Regions from separate parts of the Paenibacillus sp. GCM10027629 genome, predicted to be linked through region 1. Evidence: riboswitches for the same ligand, from Rfam matches in the RefSeq annotation. Region 1 holds a riboswitch; each other region holds the start of a gene.
What was found. A riboswitch is a leader RNA that binds a small molecule or an ion and turns the genes downstream of it on or off. The one in region 1 is predicted to bind S-adenosylmethionine.
Positions count from the first base shown of each region.

Region 2: another riboswitch for S-adenosylmethionine. It lies ahead of ACFQZR_RS09725 (hypothetical protein); the one in region 1 lies ahead of metA (homoserine O-acetyltransferase MetA).
Region 3: another riboswitch for S-adenosylmethionine. It lies ahead of ACFQZR_RS09315 (methionine ABC transporter ATP-binding protein); the one in region 1 lies ahead of metA (homoserine O-acetyltransferase MetA).

Region 1 is NZ_JBHTGZ010000012.1:633,467-640,895, reverse strand. Features, by position in the region: gene ACFQZR_RS23520 (HRDC domain-containing protein) at 40-1,053, shown strand; gene corA (magnesium/cobalt transporter CorA) at 1,155-2,090, opposite strand; SAM riboswitch class I at 2,475-2,586, shown strand; gene metA (homoserine O-acetyltransferase MetA) at 2,696-3,613, shown strand; gene ACFQZR_RS23505 (aminotransferase class I/II-fold pyridoxal phosphate-dependent enzyme) at 3,638-4,810, shown strand; gene ACFQZR_RS23500 (aminotransferase class I/II-fold pyridoxal phosphate-dependent enzyme) at 4,813-5,982, shown strand; gene ACFQZR_RS23495 (EAL domain-containing protein) at 6,073-7,429, shown strand, end outside.
Region 2 is NZ_JBHTGZ010000009.1:108,827-116,255, reverse strand. Features, by position in the region: gene ACFQZR_RS09740 (hypothetical protein) at 300-599, shown strand; gene ACFQZR_RS09735 (hypothetical protein) at 738-1,154, shown strand; gene ACFQZR_RS09730 (hypothetical protein) at 1,342-2,007, opposite strand; gene ACFQZR_RS09725 (hypothetical protein) at 2,386-2,919, opposite strand; SAM riboswitch class I at 3,020-3,148, opposite strand; partial or broken gene ACFQZR_RS09720 (DUF4303 domain-containing protein) at 3,376-3,680, opposite strand; gene ACFQZR_RS09715 (macrolide family glycosyltransferase) at 3,950-5,143, shown strand; gene ACFQZR_RS09710 (ABC transporter permease) at 5,232-6,458, opposite strand; gene ACFQZR_RS09705 (ABC transporter ATP-binding protein) at 6,459-7,202, opposite strand; gene ACFQZR_RS09700 (energy-coupling factor transporter transmembrane component T family protein) at 7,282-7,429, opposite strand, start outside.
Region 3 is NZ_JBHTGZ010000009.1:28,834-36,262, forward strand. Features, by position in the region: gene ACFQZR_RS09285 (Cof-type HAD-IIB family hydrolase) at 1-11, shown strand, start outside; gene ACFQZR_RS09290 (DUF456 domain-containing protein) at 24-515, shown strand; gene ACFQZR_RS09295 (putative polysaccharide biosynthesis protein) at 542-2,179, shown strand; gene ACFQZR_RS09300 (thioredoxin family protein) at 2,213-2,563, shown strand; gene ACFQZR_RS09305 (COX15/CtaA family protein) at 2,728-3,648, shown strand; gene ACFQZR_RS09310 (Cthe_2314 family HEPN domain-containing protein) at 3,763-4,479, shown strand; SAM riboswitch class I at 4,553-4,686, shown strand; gene ACFQZR_RS09315 (methionine ABC transporter ATP-binding protein) at 4,793-5,812, shown strand; gene ACFQZR_RS09320 (methionine ABC transporter permease) at 5,809-6,489, shown strand; gene ACFQZR_RS09325 (MetQ/NlpA family ABC transporter substrate-binding protein) at 6,531-7,370, shown strand.

The DNA.
Region 1 (7,429 bases):
GTGCTTTTTTGCGTGCGTTCATGAACTTTTTGGAGGTGGATGATGAATATCGTTTTTCTGAACACGTTTGAAAGGAAGCAAGAATCAGATGGGACTATTACATCGCAATTATCGATTGGTGAGGCACATGGGGTGTGGCAGCTTGTATGGAGTGAACCCTACCATGGAAAGATGGAACAATCGGTATGGTACTCGGGTACGTCCTGGGAGGAGCTTCTAACCACATTTCGACATGGTATTGCGGTGAAGTTAGGGGAAGGGTACGCTCCGATTATTGATGGAATGATGAGTGATGCGGAGCACTCGGGACGATTGGTTCGGTCGCAGCTGCTCGCTTGCTATAGCGATTTATATCCGAATGAATCGTTATATGCCATGTTAAGTCAATGGCGTAGATCTCGCGCCACTGCTGACAAGAAGGCTCCTTATTTCATTGCGACGAACCGTATGCTGCGCCTACTCAGCGTCTATGTACCGCAGACGATGGAGGAGTTACTTCAACTGCCTGGCTTCGGAGAGAACAAGGTGAACCTCTATGGCGAGGAGATCGTAAGCTTGCTTCAAGATACTGAACGAACGACAGTGTTTCCGCTGGATTGGGTCAAAGAACAGGTGACTCGGGAAGAATATGCCCAATGGCTGTATAAGCAAAAAGAACAAAAATATAAGCAGGAAATGGATCGGCTTGCAGAACAGAAACGTTTGCTGGAAGGAATTCAGCAGGGTTGTTCCATCACAGATCTGGAGCAGTATTGCAGCATGTCGCGTCGGAATATTCTGATTGCGCTCGAAAGTCTTGATCGGGAAGGGTATGATATCGAGCGTCTGATCGAAGAAGAGCTCCAGCAGGTGCCTCTAGAGGAGCAGGCCGCCATATGGTCGGCTATTGAGCGCGATGGGTATCGATATTTGAAGCCGATCTTGCTCGAGGTCTATGGGGATACGGGGCTGCAAGGAGAGCAAGCGGCCATGTATTACGAGCGTATTCGGTTGGTTCGTATTCGTTATCGGCGTCAGCGGGAGATAGACAATCAACAACGTCAGGCAGGATAAATGAAAAACAGGACTTGATCTACACTGCTAAGCGCAGCAGTTCAGATCAAGTCCTGCATTAATTATGTTAGAAAAATCGACTTATCAGCACCAAGAAGTTGTTATAGCCAGTTTTTTTTCTTGAATAGGAAATACATCCCGAATCCGAGGCAGAGCATCGCCCCTAAAACAATGTAATATCCGTAATCCCAATTAAGCTCAGGAATGTGGGTGAAGTTCATCCCGTAGATCCCTGTGATGATCGTCATCGGCATGAAGATGGTCGTCAGCGCCGTGAAGACTCTCATGATCTCATTCGCTCGGTTCGCGACGCTGGACTGATAAGCTTCTCGTAAGTTGGCCATCAGGTCGCGGAACGTGTCGAAGGTCTCGGATATTTTGACGGCATTCTCATAGATGTCGCTGAAGTATTTCTGCAGCTGATCGTCGATAAGACGCAGATCTTTCTTATTTAAGGTCGCGATCACGTCTTTCTGCGGTCCAAGAACCTTCTTGAGCCACAGGATTTCGCTTCGCAGACCGATAATTTCGTTCAAATGGGTCTTCTTCGTATGAAGCACGATATCTTCTTCGAGATGTTCAATGCGGTCTTCGATGCGATCTCCGACAGAGAAATAGCTGTCGACGACAAGGTCGACCAAATGATATAAGAAGTTATCAGGTCGATTGACTTCCTGTTCCCACAGAATAGGTTTCACTGTGCGGAGCTCATTGATCTTCTGCTTCGTTACCGTAATAATATAATGTTTGCCCAGGAACATGCTTAGGGCGCGTAGGAAAATCTCCTCATCATCAAATCGAATGCTGTTAATAACGATAAAATAATGTCCTTCATAAATTTCGATCTTCGGACGTTGTTCCTCTTCACTGAGGCAGTCCTCCACGGCCAAATCATGCAACGTGAATAACGGCTGCAGGACGATCAGATCTTCAACATCTGCATCAATCCAGTAGAAGCCGTTCTCTGGCGGGATGATCGTTTGGTTAATATCTTCGATGACGGTGAACACACCTTCTTGTACCAACCGGATTTTCATCTGATTTCACTCCTCTTCCCGAATGAAACCAGAAGGCAGGCCAAAAGATGCGTTGTTACACAGATTTCAGGCACAACCGACAGATTTCATTCCTATTTAGTTGTATATGTGACATTGTCCTCTGCGGTATAGGGTCGCCTTCCATCCTTACTCACCTCTACTTTATGTTTCATCTCTTGGAACACTCGTCTTAGTATAACGCGCTTATATCTTACAAGCAATGAAAAAAACGGTGAACCAAGTTAATGTAGAATATGGCGCGGACCGAAGAATGGTGCGTTCCTCAGCATGGGATGGATGAAGCTGATGGAAGTGTATTGACGTCTGTTTCAAATTGGATTAAAGTAGGGTTATGTAAAAAAAACCAAATAAGGTTTTGCTAAATTCTTATCAAGAGTAGGTGGAGGGACTAGCCCGATGATACCCGGCAACCGACTGAAAAGCACGGTGCTAATTCTTGCGGAAACGAATGGATTTCGTTGCTGAGAGATAAGAGAAGCGCCGGATATATTAACGTAGGCCTTCTCTGTGGAGGCCTTTTTTTGTACCCTCCGAGCAATACCCCATCAAATGGTTTAAGAATCCCACAAAGGAGTGAATGACGCATGCCGATTAAAATTCCAGATGCATTGCCAGCGAAAGAAATATTAACTAATGAGAATATTTTTGTGATGGATGAGAGTGTTGCATACCATCAAGACATTCGTCCGCTTCAGATTGTGATCTTAAATTTGATGCCAACGAAGGAAACGACAGAGACACAGCTGCTGCGCCTCATCGGGAATACCCCGCTGCAGGTCGAGGTGGTTCTTCTTCATCCCAAATCCCATACGTCGAAAAATACATCGGCAGAGCATCTCGAGACGTTCTACCATACCTTTGAAGATATTCGCCATCGCCGGTTTGACGGCATGATCGTAACGGGAGCGCCTGTCGAACAAATGGAGTTCGAAGAAGTGAACTATTGGGAAGAGCTTGAACAAATCTTCGAATGGAGTAAGACGAACGTAACATCAACCATGCATATCTGTTGGGCCTCCCAAGCAGGTCTGTATTATCACTTTGGCGTACCCAAATATTCTTTGGAAGAGAAGTGTTTTGGCGTATACCCGCATGTGATTACAACGCCGAATATCAGCTTATTGCGTGGATTCGACGAGCAGTTCTACGTACCACAATCCCGTCATACCGAGGTAAGACGTGAAGATATCGAGCTTAATGAGAACCTAGAGATTTTATCGGAATCCGAAGAATCAGGAATCTATATCGTTGCGACCAAAGACGGCAAGCAAATTTTCGTGACAGGCCATTCCGAGTATGACCCGCTTACATTAAAATGGGAGTATGACCGTGATGTTGCCAAAGGACTTGATGTCGAAATTCCGAAGAACTACTATCCGAAGGATGATCCATCACGGGTGCCTTTATCGCTATGGCGTGCGCATGCCAACTTATTATTCTCTAATTGGCTGAATTACTATGTATATCAAGAGACACCATTTGACCTTGGCGCAGGCATTTAATAGGACAGAGGAGGATATCTAGACATGTCAGAAGATTTGAAAATTGAAAGTCGTCTCGCACAGATTGGTTCTGTGCAGGAACCTGTTACGGGAGCGATTAATTATCCTATATATCAAGCAACTGCGTTTCGTCATCCGAAGCTAGGACAGAGCACGGGATTCGATTATATTCGGACGAAGAATCCGACGCGCAGCGTCTTGGAAGAAGCGGTAGCTAAACTCGAGAGCGGCGATGCAGCGTTTGCCTGTAGCTCTGGAATGGCGGCGCTTCAGACCGTATTTGCCATGTTCGGTCAAGGCGATCATCTGATCGTCTCGCTGGATCTATACGGGGGTACTTACCGGTTAATCGAGAAAATTATGTCGCGCTTTGGCGTGACAGCTTCTTATGTGGATACAAATGATTTCGATGCCCTGGAAGAAGTGGCACAGCCGAATACGAAGGCGGTTATTATCGAGACACCAACGAATCCACTGATGATGATCACAGATATTGAAGCTGTAGCGGCATGGGCGAAGCGAAAAAATTTGTTATCGATTGTCGATAACACCTTGTTAACACCATTCTTGCAACGTCCGATTGAGCTAGGTGCAGATATTGTGGTGCACAGTGCGACGAAATATTTGGGCGGACATAATGATGTGCTCGCCGGACTGATCATTACGAAAGGCAAGGAGCTATCAGAGTATACAGGATTCCTGCACAATTCGATTGGTGCTGTACTGAGTCCAAGTGACAGCTATCAGTTAATGCGCGGCATGAAAACATTAGCGCTGCGGATGGAGCGTCATGAATATAATGCGACACGGGTTGCTACGTATTTGCAGGAGCATCCGCTTGTTGATCAAGTCTATTTCCCAGGTCTGCCGGGACATCCGGGCTATGAAATTCAGAAGAAGCAAGCCTCAGGCAATACGGGCATTTTCTCCTTCAAAATGAAGGAAGCAAAATATATTGAGCCGATATTACGTCATATTCAATTGATTGCTTTTGCCGAGAGCCTTGGCGGAGTAGAGTCGTTGATGACGTATCCAGCCGTGCAGACCCATGCGGATATTCCGATTGAAATTCGTGAGAAGGTCGGTGTAGACGATCGTCTCCTGCGCTTCTCCGTGGGGATTGAGCATGCCGATGATATTATTGCGGATTTAGGCCGTGCAATTGAGCTTGCAAGACAAGAGATCGAGGGGGCATAGTCGTGGCACATGCAGAAGGATCAGAACGGAATCGTAAATTTGCAACGAAGTTGATTCATTTCGGAAGTGAAATCGACGAGACGACGGGTGCTTCCAGTGTCCCGATTTATCAAGCATCAACTTTCCACCATCATGATATCTTCAATCCGCCGACGTATGACTATTCCCGTTCGGGGAATCCGACACGCCAAGCGCTAGAAGACTATATCGCCTTGCTTGAGGGCGGAACGAATGGGTATGCTTTCCCGTCCGGGATGTCAGCGATCTCTACCGCTTTCATGTTGTTATCCGCAGGAGATCATGTGATCGTGACGGAAGATGTGTACGGGGGGACCTATCGTTTCCTAACGACCATCCTAAGTCGGATGAACATTGAGACGACGTTCGTCGATATGACGGATCTCGATCAAGTGAAGAGCGCTCTGAAGCCGAATACAAAAGCTGTATTTATGGAGACACCGTCAAATCCGACGCTCAAAATTACCGATATTGCCGCTGTCACTTCATGGGCGAAGGAACACGGCCTCCTAACGATGCTGGATAATACGTTTATGACACCGTATCATCAACGTCCTATTGAGCTTGGTGTGGACCTTGTACTGCATAGTGCGACGAAGTTCTTAGGCGGTCACAGTGATGTGCTTGCTGGACTAGCTGTCACAGCTACAGAAGAGCTTGCCCGCCAAGTTAAATATTTGCAGAATGGGATGGGAGCGGTGCTTAGTACGCAAGAAAGCTGGCTCCTCATGCGCGGCATGAAGACGCTTGAAGCGCGTATGGCGCATTCGGAGCAGAGTGCGAAGAAGCTGGCGGCATGGCTGGAACAAGAACCTTCGATTGCGAAGGTATACTATCCAGGCCTAGCGAATCATCCTGGCCGTGTAATTCATGAACAACAGTCCACGGGTTATGGCGCAGTTGTATCATTTGATGTCGGTTCCGGTGAACGGGCGAAGCAAGTGCTCAGTAAAGTAAAAATCCCGCTCGTAGCCGTCAGCCTTGGCGCTGTAGAGAGCATTTTATCGTACCCAGCCATGATGTCTCATGCCTCCATGCCTCGAGAAGTTCGTCTAGAGAAGGGAATTACAGACGGATTGCTTCGTTATTCGGTAGGGCTTGAGCATGTTGACGATTTGATTGATGATTTATCGAACGCCCTGCGAGACGTGTAACGATAAGGTAAATATTGTTATATTTTGTTACGCTGTGATAGAATAGTGACAATAAGAACGTCTGGATGCGAGGGGGCATAAGAGCGTAGTATGGGTACCTTTTTTGATGAATCGATCAAACGATTGAAGAACATCTGTATGTTATCTCGAACGAACCGTTCCATGAATATTCTGCCACCGAGCTTTAAGCTGAGGGATCCCGTTATTCATCAGGTTCGTAAGGCCCGTCGACAGGGCCATATATGCTCGCTCATTCTACTAAGTGTCCATCAATTTGATCAATTCATTCGTCAGCATTCTTCAGATACAATGCAGCACCTGACTAAGGTCCTCGAACATATTCTTCGGGATACGATTCTTGAATATGTCGATGCATCCAGGCTCATCGGGGTCAAGATGATTCAGACCAATGTCTATGGCATTTTTATTCGTGAGACGATTCCATTCCTGGCGCAAGAGACGGATGCGCTTGCCATTCTCATCGGGAAGTCGATTCAGACGGATCTGAATTTTGAACTACAAGAGAGTGATTTAACGGTTCAGATTATTAGCGGTGCGACACAGCTCCCTGCAGATATCGATGATGAGAAGCATGGGATCTACCTCGCTGTCCAAGAAGCCTGGCTGCTTGCAGCCGGGCTTGCGCCGATTCCGTACAATTCATTGAAGCAGCAATTAAGTCAAATTATTGAATACAAGGATATTACGGTTCTTACGCAGCCGATCTTGAATCTCCAGACGGGCGAAGTATACGGTTATGAGGTGCTCACGCGGGGACCGATCGATACGATATTTCACTCGCCAGAGGCCTTGTTTGATTATGCGGATCGGGTTCAATTGCTGTCTGAGTTGGAGTTCGTGGTGATCCAGAAGGCCTTCGAAGAAATGAAGGGTCGGGGCATCATGAGTCCCGTCTTTATTAACATTACAGCGGTGACGCTGAGTCACCCACACTTCGAACGGAATATTAGACGGTATATTGAGAAAGAAAATATTAGCCCTAGTCATGTGATCTTCGAAATTACGGAACAACATCTGATGCGTGATTATGTGAGCAGCTCGCAAGTAATCCGTAAGCTTCGCAGTCTCGGATTTCGCGTTGCGATTGACGATGCAGGTGCAGGCTTCTCTAGTCTGCAATCTATTCTTGAGATCATTCCGGATATTATCAAAATTGATAAGTCGCTCATTCAAGAAATTGATCGCGTTGCCGCCAAGGAATCCATGCTCAAAGCGATCATGTCCTTCGCGCATGACATACAATGCCAAGTCATTGCTGAAGGGGTCGAACGAGAAGAAGAAGCAGGCGTGCTAATGCGGCACAATGTTGAGATGGGGCAAGGGTACTTTTTTGCGAAGCCGGAACGATTCATGCCAAGCCATGGTCGACTCTATCTCGATGAAATGAAACACAAAATACATCGATTGCGTTCGGTAACAGCATCTT
Region 2 (7,429 bases), on a different contig from region 1:
AAGAGTTAGATTTTACTTAAGGCATAAAACATTGAACAGAGAAGAGAGATTAAACTAACGGGACACTATAGCTTCATAAATAACTAAGACGCGGCTGCCGGCATGGATCGGCAGCCGCGTTGCGCTAACGGGCAGGATAGTTTAATAATTTCGCGAACGAGGAACAAACGGTCTTTTTTTATAAGAAACAATTATTATGATATGCTCGTCTAAATAATGAATATAAGTTAAATTTTGGGAGGTGTAATTGGGCAACATTACCAACCGGTAATGATTACATTAACTAAAGGAATGATCACATGAATAAAAAAAAGAAACTAATAGCGGTATGTTTTAGCGTCATCGTTGTAAGCGGGGTATTAGCAACTACTATATTTGCTAATAATGCAATGTTTACTCCTCAGAAAAAAATGAGTTCGCAAGAAATTGCTAACGTACTAAACTCCGTAGAAAGTATTAATACCAAATATGGTGTATTCGAAAGAACTGCTGCTTCTAATAAACAATTTAATTCCTCTGAAATTGTTTACAATGAAGACGATATAACTGATAGCACCAGACAGGTAATAACGGACTACGGGACATTTATAAAAAAATAATAAAAAAGGCTATCTTCATCATCATCACATTAAGAGGATAGCCTTTTTTTATATTTACACAACCAGAGGGCAGTTATACGCAACTGTATTAATAGCGTCAACATAAATGGGATTATTTCTTGCCAGGGGAGGACTACTATGAGGAAGTTACTCACTGCCTGTCTAGTCTTTGTTGTTATCTTTGTATTTTCAGGTTGCACAGGTGAATCAGCCAGAACATTAGATAAAGAGTTTGTAAAGGAAAAAGCAGAAATTGGTCTTTCGAAGTCAGAAGTAGAAAAAAGATTTGGAAAAGACTATATCTCAGGTGATGCAGATGGTGGCCTACTATGGCTTTATGATACCACCAATGAGGACACAAACTATGAACGAAGATTAGATGTGGTAGCCCACGAAGATATAATCGATGGCAATGTTGTAAACCAGTTATTTATTAACTTCCAGAAGGAAAAAGCTTTTATGTATTCTTTCTTCTACAAGGGAGATGACGGAAAAGTGTGGGAATTTGTATTATACCCTGATAGAACCACGCTTGAAATACCTGTAAGTCAATAGCGATGTCATACCTGAATTTGGTTAAGCTAACGGGACACGATAGCTTAATAAAATAACTAAAACGCGGCTGCCGGCATGGATCGGCAGCCGCGTTGCGCTAACTGGCAGGAATGCTCCATAAGAAGTAATGTGATAATTAGAAAAAGCCTGGCGAATTGCCAAGCTTTAGAATCGTTATTAATTAATGTTATCTACCAAATCCGAAATGTTCTTCGACTTCCCGAATTAAATCCAATGGGTTAGTGTTGAGATTATCTCTAGTGTTATATCTGAAACCACTTTCCCGAATAGCTTTATCACGCTCTTCTTGCTTATACAACATTGTATGAAAGGTATTTTCAATAGCTGCATTTGGGTTTTTCAGTCCGTTTATGCACTCTAACATTTCTCGTTTTTCTTCACGATTAAAATAATCATGACGTATGACTTCTTCAGATGCAAGCAAGAAAAATACCCGACTGTAGTCTGTTATTTCTTTTAATATGTCCGCGGTGAAAAAGCCATCTACAATTATTTTTTTGCCACCAACATTGCCAGATAGCCTCAATAAGTCGACAGTCGCCATGCTAGTTTGTTCCTTAAATGAACTTGCTAACCAATCAGCAAACGCCTCTACAGGTCTCATAAAGTATTCTTCCCAGGAAGTAATATTCGAACGTTGGCTCATTGCAGGCTGGTAATTAGGATGCGCTATTGCTTGATATTCTGCAAACCGATCATCCCAACTATAAAGAATTAAATCATATTTATTTGCAAGGAACTTAGATACGGTCGTTTTTCCACCGCAGGCACTACCTGTAATAAAATAAATATTTTCAAAATGGTGCTTAATAATGTTATTAGCGATTACCATATATTCATCCCCTATTAATTAAGTTATCTAGCTTGTTAATCGGGGTTTGTTATTAAACATACGTTATCCCTCCTTGATGGAAAGCATATCAATATAGGACATTATTGAACATACGTAATCCCTCCTATAGATCCATTTAATATTATTCTATGTACTGGCATCTAATTCCTTCCAGTTGTTTTTCTTCGTGAAAGATCGATTATTATGAAGGGATGACTGTGAGATTGTTAAACTAACGGAGAACGTTAGCTTGATTGAACAAACCATCTTTGTAATTCAGCCCCAAAGCAGACACTCGGAATCTTCGGGCCGTCGGTCTGCTTTGGGGAAGCCGTGTTGCAGCTCTTTGTTCCGCTTACGGGTAGGATTGTTAATCTCTTAAAAAGAGATGTACGCTTGCGTATGGTTAAATATGTATGCCCGATCCCAGAAGTAGAAGTATCTTTGATCCTTGTTGTTTATTAATGCTAATTCATTTTTTTCAATTATATCCATTATTGCGGACTCAATTAATTCAAATCTCACAGGTCCCCATGCCTCTTGCTTTAATTGAGCATATTTCATGCTTTCCGTCAAGGTCAGACCTTTAATTCGCTGGAAAAGAGCAGCCCACATAGTCAAATCGGACCTCAGGCTGTTACAAGGGATCTCAAATTCCCTTAAGCCAACTGCTCCTGTATTTGTGGAGATAGCAATTAGCCCGCAGATATCATCTGTTCCATGTCCAAGTTGCAGCTTTTCTGTATGTTTACTGTCAAATCGAAAACATTCTATTCGGGTAATCTTACACTGCTGCGAACTTTCAAAAGAAAGACCAATCGCTGATTTTTTCAAATTTAGCAAACCAATACGAAGGGGATGAATATCTTGGTGATACTCGACAGTTTCATTGTTAGGAATCGTGATCGGCATCCTTATCACACCTTTACACATGTTTAGTTAGCTCATGAAAACAAAAATGACCTTCTCTAGAATCAGAGAAAGGTCATAAGAATTCAAAGTCATATCCTCGCTCTTATCTCCCAGATTCGCTTAGTACAGCTTTTCTGCAAGAATTAGCACCGTGCATTCCTTTGGTAACAAAGGTTTGTCGGTTGCCGGGTTTCATCGGGCTAGTCCCTCCACCTACTCTTGATAAGAAAATTCAACATATTCAATTATTTTTATAATACTATAAAGCATTCTGATGTCAAGGTACCTCGACGTAAAAGAGGTCAGAGAGGAACCAAGTTTGAACCCCATCTTCGATTTTTGTACAATGATATTTTTTTATAAATTCCCAAAATCCTTTTTGGTAAGTTACAACCTATTTCCGAAGATCGATTTCCATCGCCTTATCCTACCCGCCGAGAACGGAACCTTCCGGGTTTATACGCGCCATAATAGCGAGCTTTCTAGAGCATTCGTAGCATCCGAAACAGTAAAGACCAGTACCCCAGATTCGTTCAAATCGAAGAAAAAGCCTTCTTCGTTCAGCGAATCAAGCGCTGCCACGCAACACTCGTATACTTTCTCTTTAAAATGTCTGACGCTTTCCACCGATTTCATACCCTTCACTTCGTTAAACAATAGATTAGATATTCCGCAAAATATTCAGCACCTTCAAATTCATGATCCCATTCCCCTGGACTCCAGCGATAATAAATTGCATCATCAGGATCGCCAGCAATCATGTTGTTCAAGTTATCGGTTGAGTTTACCGCCGTGAAAATCCAAATCCATTTCTCTCCTTTGTCCCTCGTATTTCCGTGGGCTCTCCTATTTCTTTCTAGTTGAATCCAACCAACGTTATAGCGAAAAAATACGGTGATTAAAGTTTTGAGATTTTCAAGTATTGTTCTATGATAAACTTGATGCGATTATTTGATTCGAGCGATGGTATGGAATAGTGTCCCTTACTCTTACACAATTTAGAGAACAGTATACCTAAGGAGCGGTAGAAATGGCGCGTGTGTTATTTATTAATGGCGGATCAGAGGGTCATATCAATCCAACGATTGGAGTGGTACAAGAGCTTATTTCCCGTGGAGAAGAGGTCGTGTACTTTTGTATAGAAGCTTTTCGGGAGCGTATTGAGAAGACAGGAGCAACAGTTCGAACATTTGACGATCAAAAATTTATTAAAGCCTTTATCTCAGGTGGAAGAGATTATTTACTCGAAAGAGTTAACGGTCTTTTACTTACGTCAGATATCGTCATACCAAGCGTTCTTGAACAGATCAAAGGAGAGCATTTTGATTACATCATCCATGATTCCATGTTTGGTTGTGGACGATTACTTGCTCAAATTCTTAAGCTTCCTGCAATCAACTCTTGTACTTCTTTTGCGCAGTCAGAAGCTTCATTCGATAAAATGTTAGAACAATTTTCTACCGAAGTCCCTGCGGAAATCGTTAAACCAATCAATTATAAATTTCAAAGCCTGACGGCAATGGTGAAGGAAAAATATGATGTGGAGATCCATTCTCCGTACGAAGTGTTTTGTAATCCTGCACCACTTACAATCGTATATACAACAAGAGAATTTCAACCTGATGGAGAAGCATTCGACCAAACTTATAAATTTGTAGGTCCATCCATCTCTTCACGATTAACGCAAGAAAACTTTGACTTTACTGCAATCCAGGGGAGTAACCCTATTTACATTTCACTGGGTACAGTCTTTAACCAAGCAATGGATTTCTATAAGCTTTGTTTTGAGGCATTTGGGAACACGGAACATACGATTGTTATGTCTGTTGGAAGTAAAGCCCAAATATCTGATTTAGGGGAAATTCCTAAAAACTTCATCGTAAAAAATTATGTTCCTCAAACGGATGTACTGCAATACACGAAAGTATTTATTACACATGGTGGAATGAACAGTACTCATGAAGGTCTCTATTACGGGGTTCCGCTAATTGTCATCCCACAAAGCGCGGATCAGCCGATCATTGCGGGGCAAGTCGCCAATATCGGAGCAGGCATTCAATTACAAATGCAAAGCTTGACTGCAAATCAACTACGTGAAGCCGTAGATCATATGTTAAGCCTCTCATCTTTCAAGAATGCTGCAGCAAATATTGGTGAATCCTTTCGAGAATCAGGGGGGTATCATCAAGCTGCTGATGAGATATTCGAATTTTATAATCAATGAACAACTGCTCCATCTATCTCATGAAAAAATCGCTTTTCCTGCCCTTACAATCGGGAAAGAAAAGCGATTTTCTCAAAAGATGTACCTCTTACAAATCCTCATCATCCTCATGCTCCATCCACTTCTTCTGGGACCAAGCCCACTGGAAGAAGTATACGAACGCGATGCCACCAACTAGGGCAGCGAAGACCATAGACCATGCCCCACTCGTTAGCAGCAATGGCAGCCATAAGATGAACGCGAGGGCAAGATGCGTCCGCCGTGCGACCTTCACAACCGCCTTTTTACGGAAATGATAAGGGATTGGATAGATCGACGCCCAGAACGAGTACCGATGGAACCGCCTGATTGCGGTCAGCTGTGTCCCTATGATCAACAACATGAAGGCATAGAGCGGAAGTGCCCAATTCGAACTACGCACCCAATATAAGATCAACATGCCGAGCACAGTCAGACGAATGACCATGCCGAGCACATCACTACGCAGCAATGTTTTCAAATATAAATAATCGTATGCAGAATCCTGCTGAAAACGAATCCGCCTGCCAAGTACGTTCAGCCATGTACGCTTATACACCTTCTGCGGCATGGACGGCACATCGACGAACCAGTTCAAGAAGATCATGAACCGTCCGCGCTGATCTCGCTCTGTTGCAATAAGCAATTCCCACGGTACGGCATGTTTACGCGGTACTCGGAGAGCAACCACATATGTAATAATAACAATCAAGCTGAAGATCACAGCTTTCCACGTCGGCTGCCATAGCCATACGGCGAGCAGCACTATCGATATCAGCCAACGTGTCAGACGATAACTCCACCGTACTCCAGGCCGGCTCATGCAGCGCTCCTGCCAACTGCCATAGCTGTTCATGATATTGAGCGCCAACAACACGCCCCATAAGAGCAAGAACGGCTTCGGATCTTGATCCGCTCGAACATAGAGCAGCCATAGAATGCCGTATACTATACTTAAAAGGATAAGCTTTGGCTTGACGCTATACCCTATACTTTTTCGAAAATATTCCTTCATCCTCGGTTCTACCCGAAGCAAATAGACTAGGTCCGCAGGCTGAAGGAACGTCCGAAAGCTGCTCCACAGGACAAACGGCAGCAGTACGATAAGGCTCACCGTTCGAATTGGGAAATCCGCCGGGATCCTCCCTAGAAATCCGACATACCCTGCAGCACCGCCGATGAAGATGAATCCAAGGAACAATAGAAATCCGCTCTGCCCCACATAGCGGAAGTACGGAAAGACTTCCTGCCAGAAGGCGCTTTTTCGCCGTCGCCATAATGATTGAAGATCCATCATCTACGCCCCGCCTTTAACGAGCTGATAGAAAATATTCTCCAGCGATGTATCGCCAAGATAGCGGTGCTGCTGTCTTAGTTCCTCCAACGTCCCTTGTGCAATCACACGCCCATGATGAAGCACGATGAATCGATCACAATAGTTCTCGATCGTCGATAGAATATGGGAGCTTAGTAGAATCGAAGCGCCGCGTGATTTCAGTTCCACCATGAAATCCAGCAAGTTCCTGATCCCAAGCGGATCAAGTCCTAGAAAAGGCTCATCGATCATATAGAGCGGCGGATGAACGAGAAATGCGCTCATGATCATGACCTTCTGCTTCATCCCTTTGGACAGATGCATGGAGAAGGTATTGTACTTGTCGTTCATCTGGAACAATGTCAGCAAATGCTCTACGCGTTCCTCATAGTCCTTCTTCTCGACGCCATACGCCATCGCCGCCAGCTCAAGATGCTCCTTCACGGTCAGTTCCTCATAGAGCATCGGTGTCTCAGGAACGAATGCTAACGACCCCCGGTAAACTTCGGGTGCTTCCGCTAATGTCTTCCCTTGCAGCGTAACATCGCCCTTATGCGGCTGCATCAGGCCTAGAATATGCTTCATCGTCGTGCTCTTGCCCGCGCCGTTCAATCCGATCAGGCCCACCATTTCGCCTGCCTTAACATCAAAATTCACATCATGAAGCACTGGCTTTCCAGTGCTATAGCCGCCCGTTAATTGATTGACCTGCAATATCGTCTTCATGGCCTGTCTCACCTCTACCCTTATTATAGCGAAGCGATGAGGAAGTTGCGAATGGGATGTATGCGACCACAGGATCCGTTCACCCACGAACATCACCCACGTTGAACAAAGGAATTTCATGCGACGCGACAAAAGCAACCGTCACCATCACTAGGATGATAACCAAGAAGTAGCCATCACGGCTTGTGATCGATGTCTTGTAATAATAGGTTCGCATCCTCGTGCTA
Region 3 (7,429 bases), on a different contig from region 1:
TATTGAAATAGGAGGAGTTCGAGATGACTCTAGAGATCATCGGCTGGATCTTGGTTGTCGTCTTATTCGCAGTAGGCATGGCTGGTACAATCTACCCGATTCTACCGGGGGCAGTGGCCATTTATGCGGCATACTTCGTTTACGGACTATGTATTAGCTTCGAGCCTTTTGGAATATGGTTCTGGAGTATTCAGACAGCCATCGTTATTGTGCTGTTTATCGCCGATTATGTGGTCAGCGCCTGGGGTGTTAAGAAATATGGTGGTTCACGCGCATCCATTATTGGGAGTACGATTGGGATTATTATTGGCCCCTTTGTGATCCCGGTTGCAGGTCTACTGCTCGGGCCGTTGCTCGGTGCAATGATTGGCGAGATGATGACGGGTTCCGATATGAATCGTGCGATTAAGGTTGGTTTTGGCTCATTAGTGGGCTTGTTCACAAGTACCCTCGTGAAGATTGTGTTGCAGCTTGCCATGATCGTAATCTTCATCATCTGGGTTATTAATGCGTAAGTAGAGGAGAAGGGAAGATTGTTGTCGTGGCAAAAGAATCATTTATCAAAGGGACGCTCATACTCGCAGCAGCTGCGTTAATCGCACGCGTGCTTGGTGTGGTACAGCGGGTGCCTTTGGAGCATATGCTTGGGGTAAGCGGAGGGGCGGCCTTTGGATTGGCATCGAATGTCTATTTAATGCTACTGACATTCGCGACAGCCGGCATTCCAAGCACGTTAGGTAAGATGGTGTCCGAGAAATATGCGCTGAATCGCCCAGAAGAAGCGCAGCGGATTTATTTTGCTGCTATTCTATTCGGCTTAGGTATGGGGGGGCTCATCACAGCGCTGCTCTACATATTCGCGCCTGTCTATGCAGAGATGAGTTCCGTTCCGGAGGCGACGCTTGCTATTCGAGCTTTAGCGCCAGCGCTGATCTTGTTCCCTGTTATCGCGATGATGCGCGGTTATTTCCAAGGGCGAAATCAAATGGCACCCGGCGGGATATCGCAAATTATTGAGCAAATTTTACGTGTAATAACAGCTGTTGGTCTTGCATATCTGTTCTTAACGTGGGGCTACAGTGAAGAGAAAATGGCTGCAGGCGCTTCCTTCGGCGGCGTATTAGGCAGTATCGGCGCCTTTCTCGTGATGTTGTACTATGCTAGGAAGCTGAAGAAGGCAGACCGTGAAGCGGGACTAGCCCGGAATGGGCAAGATAAGAGCGTTTTTATGCCTCTTCGTCAAATATACAAGGATATTTTCAAGCTTTCGATTCCGATCGTCATTACGTCGCTTGCAGTACCTATCATTTATTTCATTGATTCGAGTATAATCGTTCCAATTCTGAAAGGACAGATTGGCGAACCTCTTGCGAAGGAAGCGCTTAAAGTCTTAACGATGAATGCACAATCCATTGCAGGTATTCCCCCGATTCTGGCGATCGCACTAAGTACATCGATCATTCCGATTATTTCAAGCGCTTTTGCGCGCAAAGAGATGGATCATCTGAATAAGCAGGTAACTTTAGCTCTTCGGATTGCGATTCTGTCTGGGACGCCAATCGTGCTCATTCTTTGTACAGCAGCCTTCTCCGTGAATGGTCTGTTATTCAGTAGTACGAATGGAAGCGGAATTATTTCGTTATTAACGTTCTGTACCATTTTCCAGATTGTTATGATGGTATCAGGTTCGATTCTCTTCGGTCTTGGACGACCTAAGACACCGATGTTTCACGTGATGATTGGTATTGCCGTAAAGTTAGTCGGAAGTTTCACGCTGGGTTATGTTTTCGGCATTTATGGGATTGTCGGTTCAACGATGCTTTGCTTTGCCGTTACGATGTATTTGAATCAACGTTCGCTCAAGCAAATCGTCGATTTTAAGATCTTGGGCTCACGGTGGGCTGGTTTCTTGACGACGGTCATTGCACTAGCAGGTATTGGTTATCTTATCGAATGGGCAGGTAATCAATTAACTCATGTTATGCATGCGCGTATCGCGTATTTCATCTCATCCAGTTTAGTCGGATTGGTGTTGATTGTACTCTATCCCGTGATGCTGGTCGTGTTCCGTGTCGTTACGCAGCAGGAGCTTAGCAGTTATCCGCGTCCGCTTCGCAAGGTATTCCAGCCATTGATGCGATTGCAGCGTGGACAAGCCGTTCAATCTTCAGATTCCTAATGGAGTTCAATTCCCTATGAAGGAGTGTTCACAATGGAGAAATTAACGTCAGAAGCGCAATTTAACGAGGTCATCGCCTCGTCCAAACCAACGATCGGTGTATTTAAAGCCGTATGGTGCAAGGACTGTCATTTTATCGATCCATTTATGCCGGAGGTTGAAGCGAAGTATGCCGATCAACTCACCTTCGTTCATATTGACCGCGATGAATTACCGGACTTGTGCGAGCGATATAACATTCTCGGGATTCCGAGTTTTATCGCCTATGTAGATGGCCAAGAGCTGATTCGGTTCGTAAGTAAGCTGCGTAAGACACGTGAAGAGATTGAAGAATTCTTGGATCGTGCAATCGCCGTCGCAAATACCGTAAAGAAATCCAAATAAGTTCGAACAAGCCATGTCATCTCACGATGATGTGGCTTTTTTTATATCCTTTTTTGTCCATTTACAATGTGTTTTGTCACAATTCCGCCTTCGTTTTCAACTTGAAATCAGGTATAATGAGAAATGGTGAAATTTACTTCTTGAGAGAGTAAGTGGGTGAAGGATTGAGAGCGAATACTTTAAAGTGGCTTGCTTATATCACTTGTATCGGGATGATGCTGGTTCTCTTGAATGGTGCATTAGTCACGAAGACGGGTTCCGGTCAGGGATGTGGCGCGGAATGGCCGCTGTGCAATGGCAAATTTGTGCCTGCCTATACGATCACTTCAATGATTGAATATTCGCACCGTGCTGTGAGCGGACTTGTAGGAATTCTTGTGCTAGTCTTGTTCATCGCGGTATGGCGTCATGTGAAAGAACGTAAAGATGCTTGGTGGTATGCTTTGATCGCATTTTTATTTACATTTATTCAAGCCATTATGGGTGCGCTTGCCGTCGTGCTTGGACAAGTTCCAGCCGTCATGGCACTGCATTACGGATTTTCGCTTATCGCTTTTGCAGGGACACTGCTGCTCTCGATTGTCTTGAACAAGTGGAGCCGGGGGTTGGATGACAATGCGCCATCCGATGTGTACGTATCCGGCAGATTCCGAACAGCGACATGGATTGTGACGTTATATGCCTATGTCGTTGTCTATATTGGTGCATTTGTACGGCATACGGAAGCCTATGGTGGCTGCCAAGGCTGGCCGCTCTGTAATGGAGAGATTATTCCAGAACTTCATGGAACGACACTGATTGCCTTTATTCATCGTGTTGCAGCACTCATCCTATTCATCGCTGTAGCGACGCTAGCGCATTTCGCATATCACAATCATAAGCAAATTCGTGAGTTACGGATTATAGGTGTTTGTGCTCTAATCTTATGTGCTGCACAAATTCTGAGCGGGGCATGGGTTGTATTCACGTTAGGGGATGAGAATGCGGGCTTGTTCGCGGGCTTGTTCCATACTGTACTCATTGCAGGTCTGTTCGGCGTGTTGTGTTATATGAGTGTCAGGGTATGGCAAATGGGCAAACGATAAAATCGGATATACTAAAATGAAACGAAAGTTGTCGAGCATGTGAAGTTCGAGAACTTTTTGTTTTACTCGGGATACATATCATTATTTATCAATCATCAAGGGAGTGTGAACGATATGCTGCGAATCTTGTTAGGACTGCCTCCTCGCGCGGAGCTCGCTGAAATGCAAGGTGCTGTCGAGGCCATGCAGCATGTGTTGCGTCGGCTTCAGAAACGTATCTCTGAGGGACATGATCCCGAGCATATTTGGCGTAAACATGAGATTTGGACGAAAGGTCTGATCGAATCCTTAGATGAGTTGGAGCAGAGTGTTTTCTTAGCGGGCCATTTTGCGGATCGCGTTCGGAATTCGTATCAAGATGAAATGTCGCAGCAAGAAAATACGGATTATCACAGGCATGTCTATTTCTATAAGGACGGATTTATTCGGGTATTCTCGATATTGGATAAGCTGGGTACATTGATGAATGACCTCTTTGAACTCCATACCGAACGAGCCAAAGCTCATTTTTCTTTTTTTACCGTCTTGCGGCAATTTCGATATTTGGGTGTGCATTTGGCACTCATGGATAAGCTAAATACATTGAAGGAACAATATAATGAGCCGCTTCGCCATCTTCGCAAATGGCGTAATATCGAAATTCATTACATGAATATGGAGATGCAGGACGATCTTAATCAACGAGATCAGACACTCGATGGCAAGATTAAACTGGAGGATATTCAGCAACGTCAAAATGACCTGGAGCTCGGTTATCGAATGGCCTGTGATACCTTGCAAGCAGCGTTCGAATATATCGAAATAATGCTGCGTAACAAGTATCAACGATAATTGGAATTTTTTTCTGTTTGACATTTAATTGCATCAACACTATACTCAATTTAAATTTAATACAAACGATACTTTCTTATCGAGAGCGGCGGAGGGACAGGCCCTGTGAAGCCCGGCAACCGATTCCAGATCCAGTGATTATACGGATATGGAGTGTCATGGTGCTAAATCCTTCAGAATTCATGTCAGAATTCTGGTAGATGAGAAGAGGACTATGATGACTTGTCAGCCCTTTTCCGTTGTGCCGGAAAAGGGCTTTTTTGACCACAAAAAGTTTTTCTCATTACTCGATCAGAAACGAGAGGGGACAATCATGATACAGCTTAAACAACTGTCGAAGACCTACGGCAGTAAGCATAAACAGACCGTTGCGCTTTCAGACATCAATGTAACCATTGATCGAGGCGAAATTTTCGGAATCATTGGACATTCGGGTGCGGGCAAGAGTACGCTGCTGCGCAGTATCAATCTGCTCGAACGCCCAACGGCAGGTGAAGTGTGGATTGGCGACACTAATCTTACGGCTTTGTCGGATGTAGATCTGCAAGGACAGCGTCGCAAGATCGGAATGATCTTTCAGCATTTCAATTTATTATCGTCTGCCACCATTTTTGATAACATTGCCTTTCCGCTGCGGTTAGTACGGACACCCAAAGCAGAAGTCGAACAGAAGGTGGACAACCTTCTGAAACTTGTCGGTCTAGAAGAGCACCGGAATAAATATCCATCACAGCTGTCCGGTGGACAGAAGCAGCGTGTGGGTATCGCTCGTGCGCTAGCGAATGATCCCGAGGTGCTCTTGTGCGATGAGGCTACATCCGCGCTAGACCCGCAGACGACGCAATCGATTCTACGATTGCTGCTCGATATTAATAAACAATTCGGCATTACGATCGTGCTCATTACACATGAGATGCACGTCATTCAGACGATTTGCGATACGGTAGCAGTTATCCATGATGGCCGCATTGTAGAGCAAGGACCTGTGACCGAAGTCTTCTTGAAGCCTCAGCATGCAGTTACCCGAGATTTTATTCGGGAAGAAAATGAGAGCGCGGAGCTGCTAGACCGTCTAATTGCTTCGTTACCATCGAATGATCATACCGAGGTCGTGAAGATTAACTTCTTAGGGACATCAACGTATCAACCGATTCTATCTGAGGCTGTTCAGTCGACAGGCGTCTCCTTTGCGATTCTACAAGGGACGATTGCCACGATGAAAGACACGCCGTATGGTCAGCTCATCGTGCGCTTTGAAGGGGATAAAGAAGCGATTGCGAAGACATATGAGATGTTGCGCACACAGGTACATGAATTGGAGGTGATCGGATGATACTCCTATCTACGGGGTTTGATTTCTCGAAAATCTATTGGTCCGAAATTTGGACGGCAACGTGGGACACGCTGCGCATGTTGTTCTTCTCTGGGATATTCACATTTATTATCGGGCTTCCGATCGGCATCCTGCTATTCATGACCGCAAGAGGAAATACGGTTTGGAGCCGGATGCTCTATCGGGTGATTTCGTTCATCGTCAATATTTTGCGTTCCGTGCCTTTCGTCATTCTGATGATTTCGATTATCCCTTTGACGAAATTAATTGTTGGGACTTCGATCGGTGTACTTGGTTCCATTCCCCCGCTCGTACTCGCAGCGGCTCCGTTCTTCGCCAGACTCGTGGAGACCTCGCTTCGTGAGGTGGATCGCGGGGTGATCGAAGCGGCTGAATCGATGGGAGCTTCAAAAGGACAGATCGTGGGTAAAGTATTACTGCCAGAATCCATGCCGAGTCTGATTGCGGGTATCACCATCACGATTGTAACGTTAGTCTCCTACACGGCGATGTCCGGATTGATTGGGGGCGGCGGTCTTGGGGATTTGGCCATTCGATATGGCTATCAACGGTATGAGATGGAGATTATGGTCGTTGCCGTCATCTTAATGATTATTATCGTTCAGTTGATCCAAGTGCTTGGTGATATTCTTGTTAAGCGGTTTTCTAGAAAATAATATAGATGCAATAAATTCACATTATCATGGGGGGATTTACAATGAAAAAATGGTTGATCACATTAACAGCAGTACTCGCGTTTGCGGTGATTGCAGCAGGTTGCGGCGAGAAGAACAGTGCAAGCAGCGGTGAGGAGAGCAACGGAAGCAAGCAAGAGACGACGACACTAACAGTCGGAGCGACAGCTGTACCGCATGCTGAAATTCTGAACTTCTTGAAGCCAATGTTGGAGAAGGAAGGCGTTACGCTTGAAGTGAAGGAATTTACGGATTACGTACAGCCGAACGTGCAAGTGTTCGAGAAGCAGCTTGATGCGAACTTCTTCCAGCATCAGCCGTACTTGGATCAAATGAATAAGGATCGCAACATGGATCTTGTCAGCGTGGTAGGCGTCCATCTTGAACCGATCGGCGCATACTCCAAAAAGATCAAATCGGTTGACGAATTGAAAGATGGCGCAACCATTGCTATCCCGAACGATGCTTCGAACGGCGCGCGCGCTTTGTTGTTATTGCAAAAACAAGGGTTAATTGAGCTCGCCGAAGGCAAAGTAGCGGACGCAACGATCCGCGATATTACGAAAAACCCGAAAAATTTGAATTTTAAAGAGCTAGAAGCAGCAATGCTTCCACGTGTCCTTGATGAATTCGATGCTGCAATTATTAATACGAACTATGCGCTGCAAGCAGAGCTGTCACCGACGAAGGATTCGCTCTTTATTGAAGGAAGCGACTCCCCATACACGAATATCCTTGTTGCTCGTCCAGACAACAAAGACTCCGATGCGATGAAGAAGCTGGCAGCAGCCCTTCATTCGCCAGAACTGAAGAAATTCATTGCAGAGAAATATGGTGAAGCAGTATTGCCGGCATTTGAATAATTACGAAATAAGAGAGGCTGACATCTGTACATACAGGTGTCAGCTTTTTCGTAAGAGCG